4 regions of the Alteromonas sp. MmMcT2-2 genome follow, and region 4 is predicted to be linked to each of the others. Evidence: predicted binding sites of a transcription regulator. Region 4 holds the regulator's gene; each other region holds the start of a gene.
What was found. Region 4 encodes sigma-54, which starts transcription at its own class of promoters, with help from an activator protein. Its sites were predicted from a motif close to GTTGGCACGNNNNTNGNNT; they were not measured.

Region 1 (3,168 bases), on a different contig from region 4:
CGCTGCGCAAGTAACCTGTGCATATCGTCGTGACGAAGAAAGTATGCCTGGTTCACGCCGCGAAGTTGTTAATGCGAAAGAAGAAGGCGTTGAGTTTAAATTCAACCTACAGCCTCTTGATATAGCCGTTGATGAAAACGGAAAAGCCTGTGGCGTTAAGTTCGTGAAAACTGAAATGGGGCCGCCAGATGTAAATGGTCGTCGCCGCCCTGTTGAAGTAGAGGGTTCAGAGCACGTACTAGAAGCTGACGCGGTAATTATTGCTTTCGGCTTCCAGCCAAGCCCTGCGCCATGGTTTGCTGACTTCGGCATTATGCTTGATGAAAAAGGTCGCGTACGCGCGCCATCTGCTGGCAAATTTGCTTACCAGACCTCTCACCCGCAAGTCTTTGCCGGTGGCGATATGGTACGTGGTAGTGACTTGGTTGTTACTGCTATCGACGAAGGCCGTAAAGCCGCAGAAGGGATTATGGACTATATTGGCGTTTAACCTTCGCTAACTAAGGCCTATTGTCCATTCACGAAAAGCTCGATAGTTCTGCTATCGAGCTTTTTTTATGCACACTTCGATAATACGGAAAACGCTAAAAGTATACGTTAATAGACCAAGGTTTAGTTGAAGCGCGAGCGTTACGACTCTACTATCGTTTAAGCAATTAAAGACATCGCACATCGGGTGAAGAATCTATCTATGCAGCATTTAAACATTAAGAAACTTACATTGTGTCTAACATTGGCGATAGCAGCGAGCAATGCCAGCTTAGCTGATACCATTGCTGTTGACGCTTCATTAAATGCGCAAGTTAACAACCAAACTAAGAAACAAAGCGTCAACTCTTCACCTAGTAAGCCAAGCATCATGTCTTGCCCTTCTGATTTTCAGCAAGTTAAGATTTCTGATGATGCAAGACAATGCCAAGCATTTGACGAAAGCAAGACGGCTGTGATGGTTTACCACTCTCCTCGCTCCCCGAGTGAATTACTGAATGTTTACCAAACGGCGCACCCCGCTTTAAAAACTCACACGCCAGTTAGCGGCCGCACGTTGTTATCCTCAGAAGATAAAGGGGTCAGAGTAATAATCAGCCCAGATAATACTGGCTCTCAAGTGGATATTCTTGTTACATCCACAACGAAATAAGCCCTTTTAGCAAGACAACTACGAAATCTACTCATGTTGGCATCTGCTTTGCAAAATCATCAATAACTACTCCACGGTAACAGTGAGTGTCATTTTTATGACGCTTAAACTGCAAACGGAGCCCAAGCTTTTTTCGATATAAACACTTTAGCGGGCTTCTTTATTATGCATTCCGTGGGCTTTAACTATTGAAATTTGCGAGGGTTACGATGGAATTGGCAATTATTCTAATGATGTTACTTATTGTCGTTGCACTGGGTGCCATAAAGTTGTCAGACGGCGGTGTCGCATTTCCATTTAGGCGAAAGCCGCAATTGTTCACCCCCGTTGAGCACTCTTTTTTAAACCTTATCGAACAGGCTATGGGAAGAGAGTTTCGCATAGTGTGCCGTGTGCGTCTTAACGATTTAGTGGCGGTTCGCCAGTCTGCAAATAAAAAGACGGCAAGCCAAGCCATCAGCAGAGCTTCTAGCAGACAGCTCGACTTTGTATTAGTAGATAAACACGACATGAGTCCTGTTCTTGCTATCGACTTAGTTCATAGCCAAGGCAAAGATGGTTATAAATCACAAAAAGACTGGTTTGTAACCGGAGCACTTGATGCTGCCGGCCTTCCTCACGCAAGAATTAAAGTGAAGTCTGGTTATACCGTTGACGATATTCGCGAGTGTTTGGAAAACAAACTCATTCCTTATCGCCGTTTACAGCAAAAAATGGCACAGCTGCCAACGCATAATCCAGAGCCACCAAAGCGCCCGACTCGCCCAGTGCGTTCAAGCAGACCAGCTGCAGCTTAAGACATAACCCAACTTCCCCTGGCCTTTGTTGCTTTGCTATTTTCTTACTCTCAAATAGCGGTAACAGAGGCATTTTTCTGTCAGTTTGCCCGTTTTCCTTATACAATTAATCCATTCGTTAAACTCCCTCAACACCGTCGGTAAAGTTATGAAAAAAATTGGTATTTTAGGTGCAATGGACGAAGAAGTTGCGCTACTTAAAGCGTCACTTTGGAATGTAAAAGAAACCCAGTGGAAGCACCTGACGTTTTACGAAGGTACACTTAACGACATAGAAGTGGTGCTAGTAAAATGCGGTATTGGTAAAGTGGCTGCAGCAATTGCTACTACTGTACTTATCGAACAGTACGCCCCTGATGCTGTTGTCAATACCGGTTCTGCCGGAGGTTTCGACAAGAATCTAAACATCGGTGATTTAGTGATCGCCAGTCACGTTATTCACCATGATGCCGATTTAACCCATTTTGGCTACAAGCTCGGTCAATGCGCAGGTATGCCTGAAAATTTCCGTTGCGATACAAGGTTAATGGAAGCCGCTCGTAGTGCTGCCACAGGCATTACGTCGCTTCAGTCGACAACAGGTTTAATCTGTACGGGCGATGCGTTTATCGGTAGCGACGAAGCTGTAGCAGAACTGCGTGAAAAATTCCCAGACATGAAAGCGGTTGAGATGGAAGGTGCAGCTATAGGTCAAACTTGCCATATGCTCGACACGCCTTTCCTTGTCATTCGTTCATTGTCGGATATTGCAGGAAAAACGTCGTCAGTGAGCTTTAAAGAGTATCTAGACACTGCCGCTAAACACTCAGCACAATTAGTTATGGCAATGATTAAGGCCCTCGCGAAATAAGATGACAGAGGTAATTAGCGACCCGCAATACCAGTCGCTATTCGTACTTTGGCTGGCTATCGCCATTGACGCATTATGGCGCTGGCCCCAAAGTACTCATCCATTAACGCTCATGCGCTACCTCGTTCAGCAAATGGGGCGCAAAGTGGTGCCCTCTCGTGAATACGGTAGGTCTCAGCACTATATTTCAGGCTCATTAGCCGCCCTAGTTCTTCTTGCGCCATTGGTAGTATGTGTTGCCATCTTGGTGTACATGGCCCAATACCCCGTATTCTTTGAGGCGATTATTCTTGTCGCACTGCTCGACTACGGTTACCAGCGTCAACAGTACAAAAAGGTGCTGGCGAGTGTGGGAAGAAATAAAAAATCCCTCGCACGTG
Region 2 (3,168 bases), on a different contig from region 4:
GGATCATTGGGTGTATCTTGGATTATCTCATCTACGAACAGTTTTGCCGTGTCGTAGTCTTTCGCTTCTAAATACAAATCAACAAGATTCCGTAATGCAATGGGATCGTCTCGATTAAAAGTCAGCGCTTTCTGTAAATGTGCGGTTGCAGCGTCTGTATCACCCTGTCGGTATGCAAGTTGCCCCTTCAATCGCCATGTTATTGCATTTTTTGGTTCTAACGACATGGCTTTATTGATAAGCGAGGTCGCTTTGGATAAATCTTCATTTTGAAGAGCAATGGAGGCTAAGCCATTTATTGCAGGTACAAAATTAGGCGTGCGTGAAACGATTGTATTGTAATCACGTAGAGCACACGACTCGTCTTGCAGTCTAATACATGCAGTTGCACGTATCATCAGCCACTCGCGCTCTGCATCACCTGACAGTTTGTTTAGATCAGAGAAGTCTACAATTTCTTGGTACCTGTTCAAAAACAACCAAGTGTTGCCGAGAGGCTCTGCCAGAAGGTTGATATCTGCACCCATTTCCAACGCTTCTACAAACTCCATTTCTGCTGCAGTTAAGTAGCCATTAATAAGCAGTATTTTGCCCATTAGGATTTTTGCAGCAAGGTTTTCAGGATCTTTTTGTAAGCTGTTTTTAAGGTGGATATAGGCTTCGTCGTATTCGTTTTGATTAAACGCGGTCAGTGCTTTTTCGTAGTCTTCTGACGTAGAAGCAAAACTGTTAAAAGCGATTAATGATGAGGCAACTGCAGAGACAATAGCGCGTTGTACAACACGCTTTTTATTATTAAAAAAATCCATATATACCTTCGAAACTTAGCCTAGCCGCTGGCTTAAAAATAGCATAAAAAAAGGTGGCCTAAGCCACCTTCTAAAGATACGTGTTTTCTATGCGTTTTTAAACAATTAAACGCGGCGCTTACGTCTATAAAGAACAAGACCTAAACCCAACCCCATCAGTGCTAGGGCGCCAGGCTCACTAACTTCTGCGGTTGGTTGAGTCATTGACACACCAATGGAAGACAGTTTTAATTGTACGCTGTTAAAGTTACTCTTAGCGTTATCGTCGAAAATGGTATTGTATGCACCTATTAACCAGTATTTTGCACTACCAGTTAGCTTCGTAAATGTTGATTCGTACAAACCGTTTGAGCCTTTTGAACCTACGCCATAGTGACCTAGTGTATTCTCAACAATAGCGCTTGTAACAGTGTTCCAAGTTGAGTTGGCTCCGCTCTCAAATGCCGCAATACTATTAAGACCCGCAACAGTAACTTCTTTACTATCATTGTCGCCGACTACCCAAGTGAAGGCTGCATTTTCAAGAGTCACTGACTCGCTAAATGACAGTAAGAACATATCAAAATCTCTGCCACCGCCGTCACCGCTATTATCAACTGCGTGACTATCACCTCTCCAAGAATAATCACTATTTTTAATTCCGTAGCCAACGTGTCTATTTGCTAAAGTACAACCATTATTACCAAGCGTACAGTTCCACCAACCTTGAATATTGCCCTGGGCAAGTTTGTCGTCGGCGTGTCCTGCAGAGTTTGACCAAGCAGTGATTCCTACATCAACTGTAACGCCGTTGATCTCGATTGAGGTATTGCTGTTTTGCGCATTGGTCGTTTGTGAGTAATTAGCGCTGCCATTAGAATTGGCGAGTGTGTATTGTGCATCATACTTTGCACTGTTGAGGCTTGAATCTGTAGCGAAAACTGATGAACTAACAGCAAGTAATAGTATTGTCAGCGATGTAGAAAACTTCATATTTTGAACTACCCAAAAAGCAAAATTAGATGATTATTTCTAATGTTATGCTTATTTCGTGCCAGTTTGTTTAAGTTTATGATTTTTAAGTTAATGTTATAATTTGAAAAGGGACGATATGAGAGAGGGTAAAAAAAACTGACAGATTTTTCAATCTGTTAGTGATCTAAAGTCTAATTTCTTCAAATGAATTTTTTGCGACGCCACATCACGAGAAGTGAACAAGCCATGAGTAAGCCAATGGTGCCAGGTTCAGAAACTTCTGTTGGCGTTGGCGTACCGGCAGACTCTGTTACAGAGAAGCCAACATTAGCAAGCTTAAAGGCATCATTACCTACATGGCCGCCAATATTTCCGAATACGGTGTTATAAGCGCCAACCAACCAATATTGAGCGGACTCAGTGAAAGTAAAGTCAGCGCGGTGATCTAAATATTCACAGTTTTCAATATCAAATGAGGCTGAAGTTAAGGCGTTAGCGACAATATCGCTCCACGTGTTAACACCTGAGGTTAGTTTCGAAGTATTACTTAGTGCTGCAACAGATACTTGGCTGTCGCTGCCACTGTAAAGCCATGAAAAACTTGCGCCCGTTAGTGTCACCGCAGAGTCGAACGATAACAACACGAAGTCATAGTCACGTTCAACGTTAGTCATACCACTGTAATAAGCGTTCGCGCTACCTTGAGAGTAATAGTTGATATTGTCAATGGCGTGGTCGGCACCGTCGCGATAGTATGCTTCATCATTGTTTGTTATGCCGTAAGCCCATTTATCTGAGATTTTTTCTAACTTGGCGCCAACGACTGTTTCGCCGGTAACTCCTTGTGTGTCAGAAAAGGCGGACATATTAATATTTAATCCGTCTATTTGAACAAAGGAATTATTCGTCTGATTGGTTTGTGTCACTTTGTCATCGACTAGATCGTAAGTGTATTCTCCCAACGGAGAGTTACATACTTTGCTTTGTTCGTTGCTTTGGCTCGATGACCCACAGTGAGAATAACTTTGCTTTTTATAGTAGGTAGCGAATGCTGAATTAGCACTCAGGGTAGATAGCAAAGCTGTGGAAAGTAATAGTACAGTTTGCAAAGAAAACGTTTTTTGTAGCGTTCGCATAATTGCTTTCCTATATATGAAGCGCAAAGCACTTCAAGTACACGCCGAGTGATGTGTGCGCACATTATGTGAACACAAACTTGGTAGTACCTAATTTCAACATGGACTTGTATGATATATGAACGGTGAGCTATTTAAGGTATATAACCGTATACTTAGTTATTAGTTGTTTGTTTAATCGTGAGCATACGCGGTCCTGAATAAATAGAAGCCAAGCGCCGGCATTGTGGTAGGAGTACGTGTAATCAATGCAAAGCTAATAACGTTTT
Region 3 (3,168 bases), on a different contig from region 4:
CCCCTGTCTGTTTCTTGGTATGACTGATAGTGGTATCAAGTTCGTAGTTGCGCGTAGACTCTTTTGCTGTGCGCCCAGGCATAGTTTGTTGACTGCCGCCCACTGCATTTTCTGGAATATTAGAATCTAATGGAGGTTGATTAGACAGTGCACCAGGAATACCGCCAACACCGCCACCTACGCTGTTTTCTTCCATGATCATCTCACTGCGAACCGCAGGTAAATCAGGGTTGTAGCTACGCTGTGTTTGTTCCATAGCTGTAAAGTCCATGGTAACGTCAGCTTGTGCTGTGTAGTTACCTATGCCCAATACTGGAATCAGTATCGCGTCAATTTTTTCTAAGTACTCTTGCTCACGCTGGCGCTCAATCTCGTATTCTTTTCTGGCACGAGCACTCATAGAATCTTGAGAGCCTGAGTTAAGCAGACGACCATTGCTGTCTGTTACGGTTACCTTAGACGGCTCCATGTTTTGCACTGCAGACGCCACAATATCGACAACAGCATCAACCTCTTCACCTGCAATAACGGCACCGCGCTTAGCCGTTAGCACAACGGTTGCCGACGCTTTCTTCTCTCTTCGCGCAAATACGTTCTCTTTAGGCATAGCTAACAAGACACGGGCTTTTTGAATGCTTGCGATATCTTCGATAGTGGCCGCGATTTGTTGCTCGCGGGCGTGTTTTAGACGTTCCATCTCAACACGCTGGCTCACGCCAAACCCCATATCCTGCATAATGATATCGGTACCGGCATCAGAGACCTTAGTTAACCCTTGGCGGGTCATGCCTAAACGAATATTTTGGAATTCGTCACTTCTTACGTAAACAATATTGCCTTCAAGCTTATAGTCGATTTGGTTCGCATCCATATAATCGAGGGTTTCAATAAGCTCTTGGGTTTCCATTTTCGCAAGTGGACGGTAATCAGGTTCTTGCGACCAGATAAGAATAAAAATAGCGATAGCGACGCAGATTACCAAAACAACCACAAGGGCCATTTGGCGCATCATATCTGCGCTACCTAAAGTGTCCATAAAACCAGATTTGTTTTCTGGCTCATTGTCCACTGCTTGATTTTGATCAGGAACCGTAAGGTTTGTACCTGTAGCTTCAGCCATAACCTACTCCACCTACACCGGCATATTCATTATTGTTTTATAGGCTTCAAGTACTTTGTTACGTACTTGAACAGTGGCTTCAAAAGCAATGCCCGCCTTTTCTTTCGTCAGCATAACTTGAGCTAGGCTTAAGTTAGGGTCGCCCATTTCAAAACGCTGCTGCGCGTCTTTTGATTCGAGCTGCATGCCGTTTACACCATCTACCGCATTCTTTAGCATGGTCGAGAAATCACTTGCCGAGCTATTAACTTCACTAAGCGGCTGCTGTTGAGGCTCATTAACTTGAAGACGAGTTTGCCCAATCATGTTCTGCATTTCTTGATACAAACTATTGGCTTTAACGTCCATAACCACTCCTAGTGCTTTTTCGAGACCGCCTGAACATCGGCGTATAACTTATGTATAGAGGGGATTTAGCAAAGGGCTTGCCAACTTTAAAAAGCTATACATATCAAGAAGATAAACCAAAAGTAAGAGGGTTAGCCAAATTTATGGCGTTTGACTTAGTGTGAGCAACAAAAAACCGCCGCCTTCTTTACTACAGAGGCGACGGATAAGAACGAGGAAACCGAAAGTGTAGAAAGCGACCTTATGCGGGCACCTCAATACCGTCTTCGCGCATGCGCGCTAATTTGTAACGAAGGGTTCTTGGACTAATGCCGAGCTTTTCTGCCACATCTTTACGCTTGCCGTTACACGACACCAATGTATCGAGGATAATTTGATGTTCTTGGTAGCGCAGCTCAGACCCTAGCCTATTATCTTCAACATGCTCTTGCGGTGTCTCAACAGGTGCAGTCATGTCTTCGTCAATCATTAAATCGCTGGCGTCGATTTCATTGTGTTCGCATAAAATAAGCGCCCGTTGAATCACGTTTTCTAGTTCGCGAACGTTCCCTGGCCAGCTGTATTGTGACAGCTTATTGCGTGCTGCTGCGCTTAACCTGATAGTACCCAGCCCTTGAGAACTAGCGTGACGCTGAACCAGGTGTTCGGCAAGAGGGACAATATCACCCGGACGTTCCGAAAGCGGGCGCCACTCGATAGGGAATACATTTAAGCGATAGTACAAATCTTCTCTGAACTCTCCCGCATCCACTGCTTTTCTCAAATCTCGGTTACTTGTAGCAATAACGCGGACGTTGAGCTTAACGGTTTTACGTCCGCCAAGACGCTCTACTTCGCGCTCTTGTAACACGCGTAGCAGTTTAGCTTGAAGCGCCAAATCCATCTCGGTTATTTCATCAAGTAACAGCGTACCGTCTTGGGCTTGTTCAAATTTACCCGGGCAAGCTTGGATTGCACCGGTGAACGCACCTTTTTCGTAACCAAACAAGGTCGCTTCTAGCATGTTCTCTGGTATGGCCGCACAGTTGATGGCGACAAATGGCGCATCACTCCGCGGCGACTGATCGTGAATATAGCGAGACAGCACTTCTTTACCCGAACCGCTTGGTCCCATTACCATCACAGTGGCGTCGGACTTCGCGACTTTGCGAGAAAGCTCAAGTAACTTCAAGCTTGAAGGGTCAGCAACAATAGGCGTGCGTGACTCTATTTTTTGAGCCGGCGCGTAGCGTCCCACTAAATTAAGCAGTACTTCTGGGGCAAACGGTTTTGATAAATAGTCTGTAGCGCCATCGCGCATTGCCTGCACGGCATCATCAATAGTGGCATAGGCTGTCATCAACAGCACCGGCATATTGGGGTACTTGGTTTTGATACTCTTAAGTAACGTTAAACCGCTCATTTCACCCATTTGAATATCGCTTACCACTAAATCTACGGAGCGCGAAGACAGCACCATCAACGCTTCTTCAGCACAGTCAGCGGCAACAACCTCATAGTTACCTAACAGAAGGGTGTCTAGGAGTGCTTCGCGTAATCCTGCGTCATCTTCAACAATTAAAATGGTAGTTTTAGACATTATTCTCTCCTATGACCTACGCAACATGAGTCAATGTTTGTGAAGATTGAGCGTTCACCACACACGGCAAAGACACACTAAAGCACGCCCCACCTTCTGGCATATTTGATACGCTAAGCAA
Region 4 (3,168 bases):
TAGCAATGGCAACTTTGAGCGCTAAAAATCTTGCTAAGGCTTACAAGTCACGACAGGTTGTTCGAGATGTAAGTCTGTCTGTCTCAACGGGTCAAATTGTTGGTCTTCTTGGCCCAAATGGCGCTGGTAAGACCACCACATTCTACATGATTGTTGGTTTAGTGAATCTGGATAAAGGCAAGATTGAAATCGACAACAATGAGCTAACTCATCAGCCCATGCACGAGCGCGCACGCCGCGGAATTGGCTACCTACCGCAGGAAGCCTCTATTTTCAGAAAGCTCACAGTGCATGAAAATATCATGGCCATTTTGCAAACCCGTAAAGATTTAAATTCACAACAGCAAGAAGAAGAAGCAGATGCGCTACTTGATGAATTTAATATTAACCATATACGTAATAGTACGGGGATGAGTTTGTCAGGGGGCGAACGCCGTCGCGTTGAGATTGCCCGCGCTCTGGCAGCAAAACCGCAATTTATTTTGTTAGACGAACCATTTGCTGGTGTTGATCCAATATCAGTTAATGATATAAAGAAGATAATACAACATCTTCGCGATAGGGGTATTGGAATCCTTATCACGGACCATAACGTACGAGAGACATTGGATGTTTGTGAAAAGGCGTACATTGTGAGTCATGGCGAGCTTATTGCGCAAGGAACGGCGGAACAGGTTTTAAGTAATCAAAAAGTAAGGGATGTATACCTAGGCGAACAATTCAGGCTATAGTTAATGTAACCGAATTGTCATTTTTCAGTTTCGCTCTGGTATATTCAATTTAGAGCATTTAAATAAGACGTAGATGAAACCATCTTTACAGCTAAAATTTAGCCAACAACTTACCATGACACCACAGCTTCAGCAGGCCATTAAACTGCTGCAGCTTTCTACACTTGATCTTCAACAAGAGATCCAAGAAGCGCTCGATTCTAATCCGCTATTAGAAGTTGAAGAAGGTAACGACGAGCCGCAACTAGAAAAGAACAATATCGACAACGATGACAGCGGCTCTGAGGCCACTGCTTCTGCATCTAGTGACACACTAGAAGCCGGCGATGCACTTGAGAAAAACGATCTTCCCGATGAGCTGCCAATCGACAGCACATGGGACGAATACTACTCTGCTTCATCTTCGCCAGCTCCAGGTCCATCCAATGACGACGAGCAAATCTTCCAAGGTGAGACTACTGAAGATATTCAAGAGCACCTTCTTTGGCAAATGCGCCTTACCCATTTCTCGGATACCGATCGCGCAATCGCTACAGCAATCATCGACTCTATTGACGAGTCAGGTTATTTAACCGTTACCCTTGATGATATTTTAGAAGCGGTTAACGATGATGATATGGAAGAGCCGATTGAAATGGACGAAATAGAATGTGTGCTAAAGCGCATTCAGATGTTCGACCCTATTGGTTCTGGCTCACGCTCTCCACAAGAATGTTTGATGGTGCAATTGCGTCAATTTTCAGAAGACACACCGTGGCTTGCTGAAGCGAAGCAACTGATTGAAGAGTACTCTGACTTACTGAGCAGCAAAGACTATCGTACGCTTATGCGTAAAAGCCGATTGAAAGAAGATCAGCTACGCGAGGCAATGCGTTTACTGCAAACCTTGAATCCTCGCCCAGGTAGTGCTTTAGTTACTAAAGAGCCTGAGTACGTTATTCCTGATGTCTCAGTAACCAAGAAAAATGGCCGTTGGGTGGTTGAGCTGAACCCCGACAGTCTGCCTAAGTTAAGCGTAAATCAACAATACGCTGCAATGAGTCGCCGTGCCAAGAATAGTAGCGATTCACAGTTCATCCGCTCACACATGCAAGAGGCTAAGTGGTTCATAAAGAGCCTTGAATCTCGTAACGAAACCTTAATGAAGGTTGCAAACTGCATTGTGCAGCAGCAAATGGGCTTTTTTGAGCACGGCCCGGAAATGATGAAACCAATGGTGCTAAATGATGTCGCAGAAATGGTAGATATGCACGAATCCACTATTTCGCGAGTGACAACGCAAAAGTACATGCATACGCCACGTGGAATCTTCGAATTGAAGTATTTCTTCTCAAGCCATGTTGCAACAGAGTCTGGTGGTGAATGTTCATCTACAGCGATTCGTGCATTGATCAAGAAATTAGTGGCCGCAGAAAAGCCTAGCAAGCCGCTAAGTGATAGCAAGATTGCTTCATTGTTGGCCGAACAAGGCATTAAAGTTGCCCGGCGAACAATAGCAAAGTACCGGGAATCGTTGTCGATCCCGCCGTCGAACCAACGCAAAAGCCTTATTTAATCGGGCTTAATAATATAAGGAAGACGAAATATGCAAATCAACCTTACTGGTCATCATGTCGAAATCACCGACTCTTTGCGTAATTATGTCGATACGAAGTTCAGCAAACTTGAACGTCACTTTGATCACATTTCTAATGTGCATGTCATCCTGAACGTTGAAAAATTAAATCAAAAAGCCGAAGCGACCGTTCATTTAAGTGGCGCTGAAGTATTCGCATCCTCAGAAAATACCGACATGTATGCGGCGATTGACAGCATGGTTGATAAACTCGACCGGCAGGTAATCAAGCATAAGGAAAAACTGAAAAAACATTAGTAGTTAATTAAGCATGGATATACAAGCCATCGTAAGTCTGGACCGCACCGAGTGTGCGGTTCAGTGTAATAGTAAAAAGCGAATTCTTGAGATCATCGCTGATATCGCTGCCAAGCAAAACGAGAACATTGATCAGGCAACGGTACTCAACAGTTTGATGGCTCGAGAGCGTATGGGTAGTACAGGCATAGGCAATGGTATCGCCCTGCCCCACGGACGCCTGCCGGGCCTTGAGAAAGTGATTGCCATTGTTGTAACCAGCACGCCAGCAATCGACTTTGACGCCCTTGACGAGAAACCCGTAGACATCTTTTTTGCGCTACTCGTTCCCGAGGAACAGACCGAAGGACACCTTCAAACGCTGGCCACCGTGGCTGGTAAACTAAGCGACAAAGAAACGATTAAAGCAATACGTCGCGCAACGACAAGCGACGATATTCTATCTGCATTAAGTTAAACATTAAGCGCCTATTAACCGTTTAGTAGGCGCCTAATTCAACAACGCGTATGTGATAAAACCAGAATATTAGGGAGAAAGTAGGTGAAGCTGATAATAATCAGTGG

Region 1: MHM99_RS05585 (DUF2726 domain-containing protein) is a predicted target of sigma-54. The motif match lies at 1,177-1,195, and genes of this name have one in related genera.
Region 2: xdp1 (exosortase-dependent surface protein XDP1) is a predicted target of sigma-54. The motif match lies at 1,829-1,847, and genes of this name have one in related genera.
Region 3: fliE (flagellar hook-basal body complex protein FliE) is a predicted target of sigma-54. The motif match lies at 1,535-1,553, and genes of this name have one in related genera.

The regions. Positions count from the first base shown of each region.
Region 1 is NZ_JAKRFA010000006.1:71,405-74,572, reverse strand. Features, by position in the region: gene MHM99_RS05595 (FAD-dependent oxidoreductase) at 1-490, shown strand, start outside; gene MHM99_RS05590 (hypothetical protein) at 692-1,141, shown strand; gene MHM99_RS05585 (DUF2726 domain-containing protein) at 1,351-1,938, shown strand; gene MHM99_RS05580 (5'-methylthioadenosine/adenosylhomocysteine nucleosidase) at 2,087-2,788, shown strand; gene MHM99_RS05575 (cobalamin biosynthesis protein) at 2,790-3,168, shown strand, end outside.
Region 2 is NZ_JAKRFA010000013.1:95,052-98,219, forward strand. Features, by position in the region: gene prsT (XrtA/PEP-CTERM system TPR-repeat protein PrsT) at 1-809, opposite strand, end outside; gene xdp1 (exosortase-dependent surface protein XDP1) at 915-1,781, opposite strand; gene xdp1 (exosortase-dependent surface protein XDP1) at 1,964-2,899, opposite strand.
Region 3 is NZ_JAKRFA010000007.1:133,547-136,714, forward strand. Features, by position in the region: gene fliF (flagellar basal-body MS-ring/collar protein FliF) at 1-1,120, opposite strand, end outside; gene fliE (flagellar hook-basal body complex protein FliE) at 1,133-1,468, opposite strand; gene MHM99_RS06580 (sigma-54 dependent transcriptional regulator) at 1,710-3,047, opposite strand; gene MHM99_RS06585 (ATP-binding protein) at 3,064-3,168, opposite strand, start outside.
Region 4 is NZ_JAKRFA010000008.1:70,018-73,185, forward strand. Features, by position in the region: gene lptA (lipopolysaccharide transport periplasmic protein LptA) at 1-3, shown strand, start outside; gene lptB (LPS export ABC transporter ATP-binding protein) at 6-731, shown strand; gene MHM99_RS06940 (RNA polymerase factor sigma-54) at 805-2,286, shown strand; gene hpf (ribosome hibernation promoting factor) at 2,317-2,604, shown strand; gene ptsN (PTS IIA-like nitrogen regulatory protein PtsN) at 2,618-3,061, shown strand; gene rapZ (RNase adapter RapZ) at 3,146-3,168, shown strand, end outside.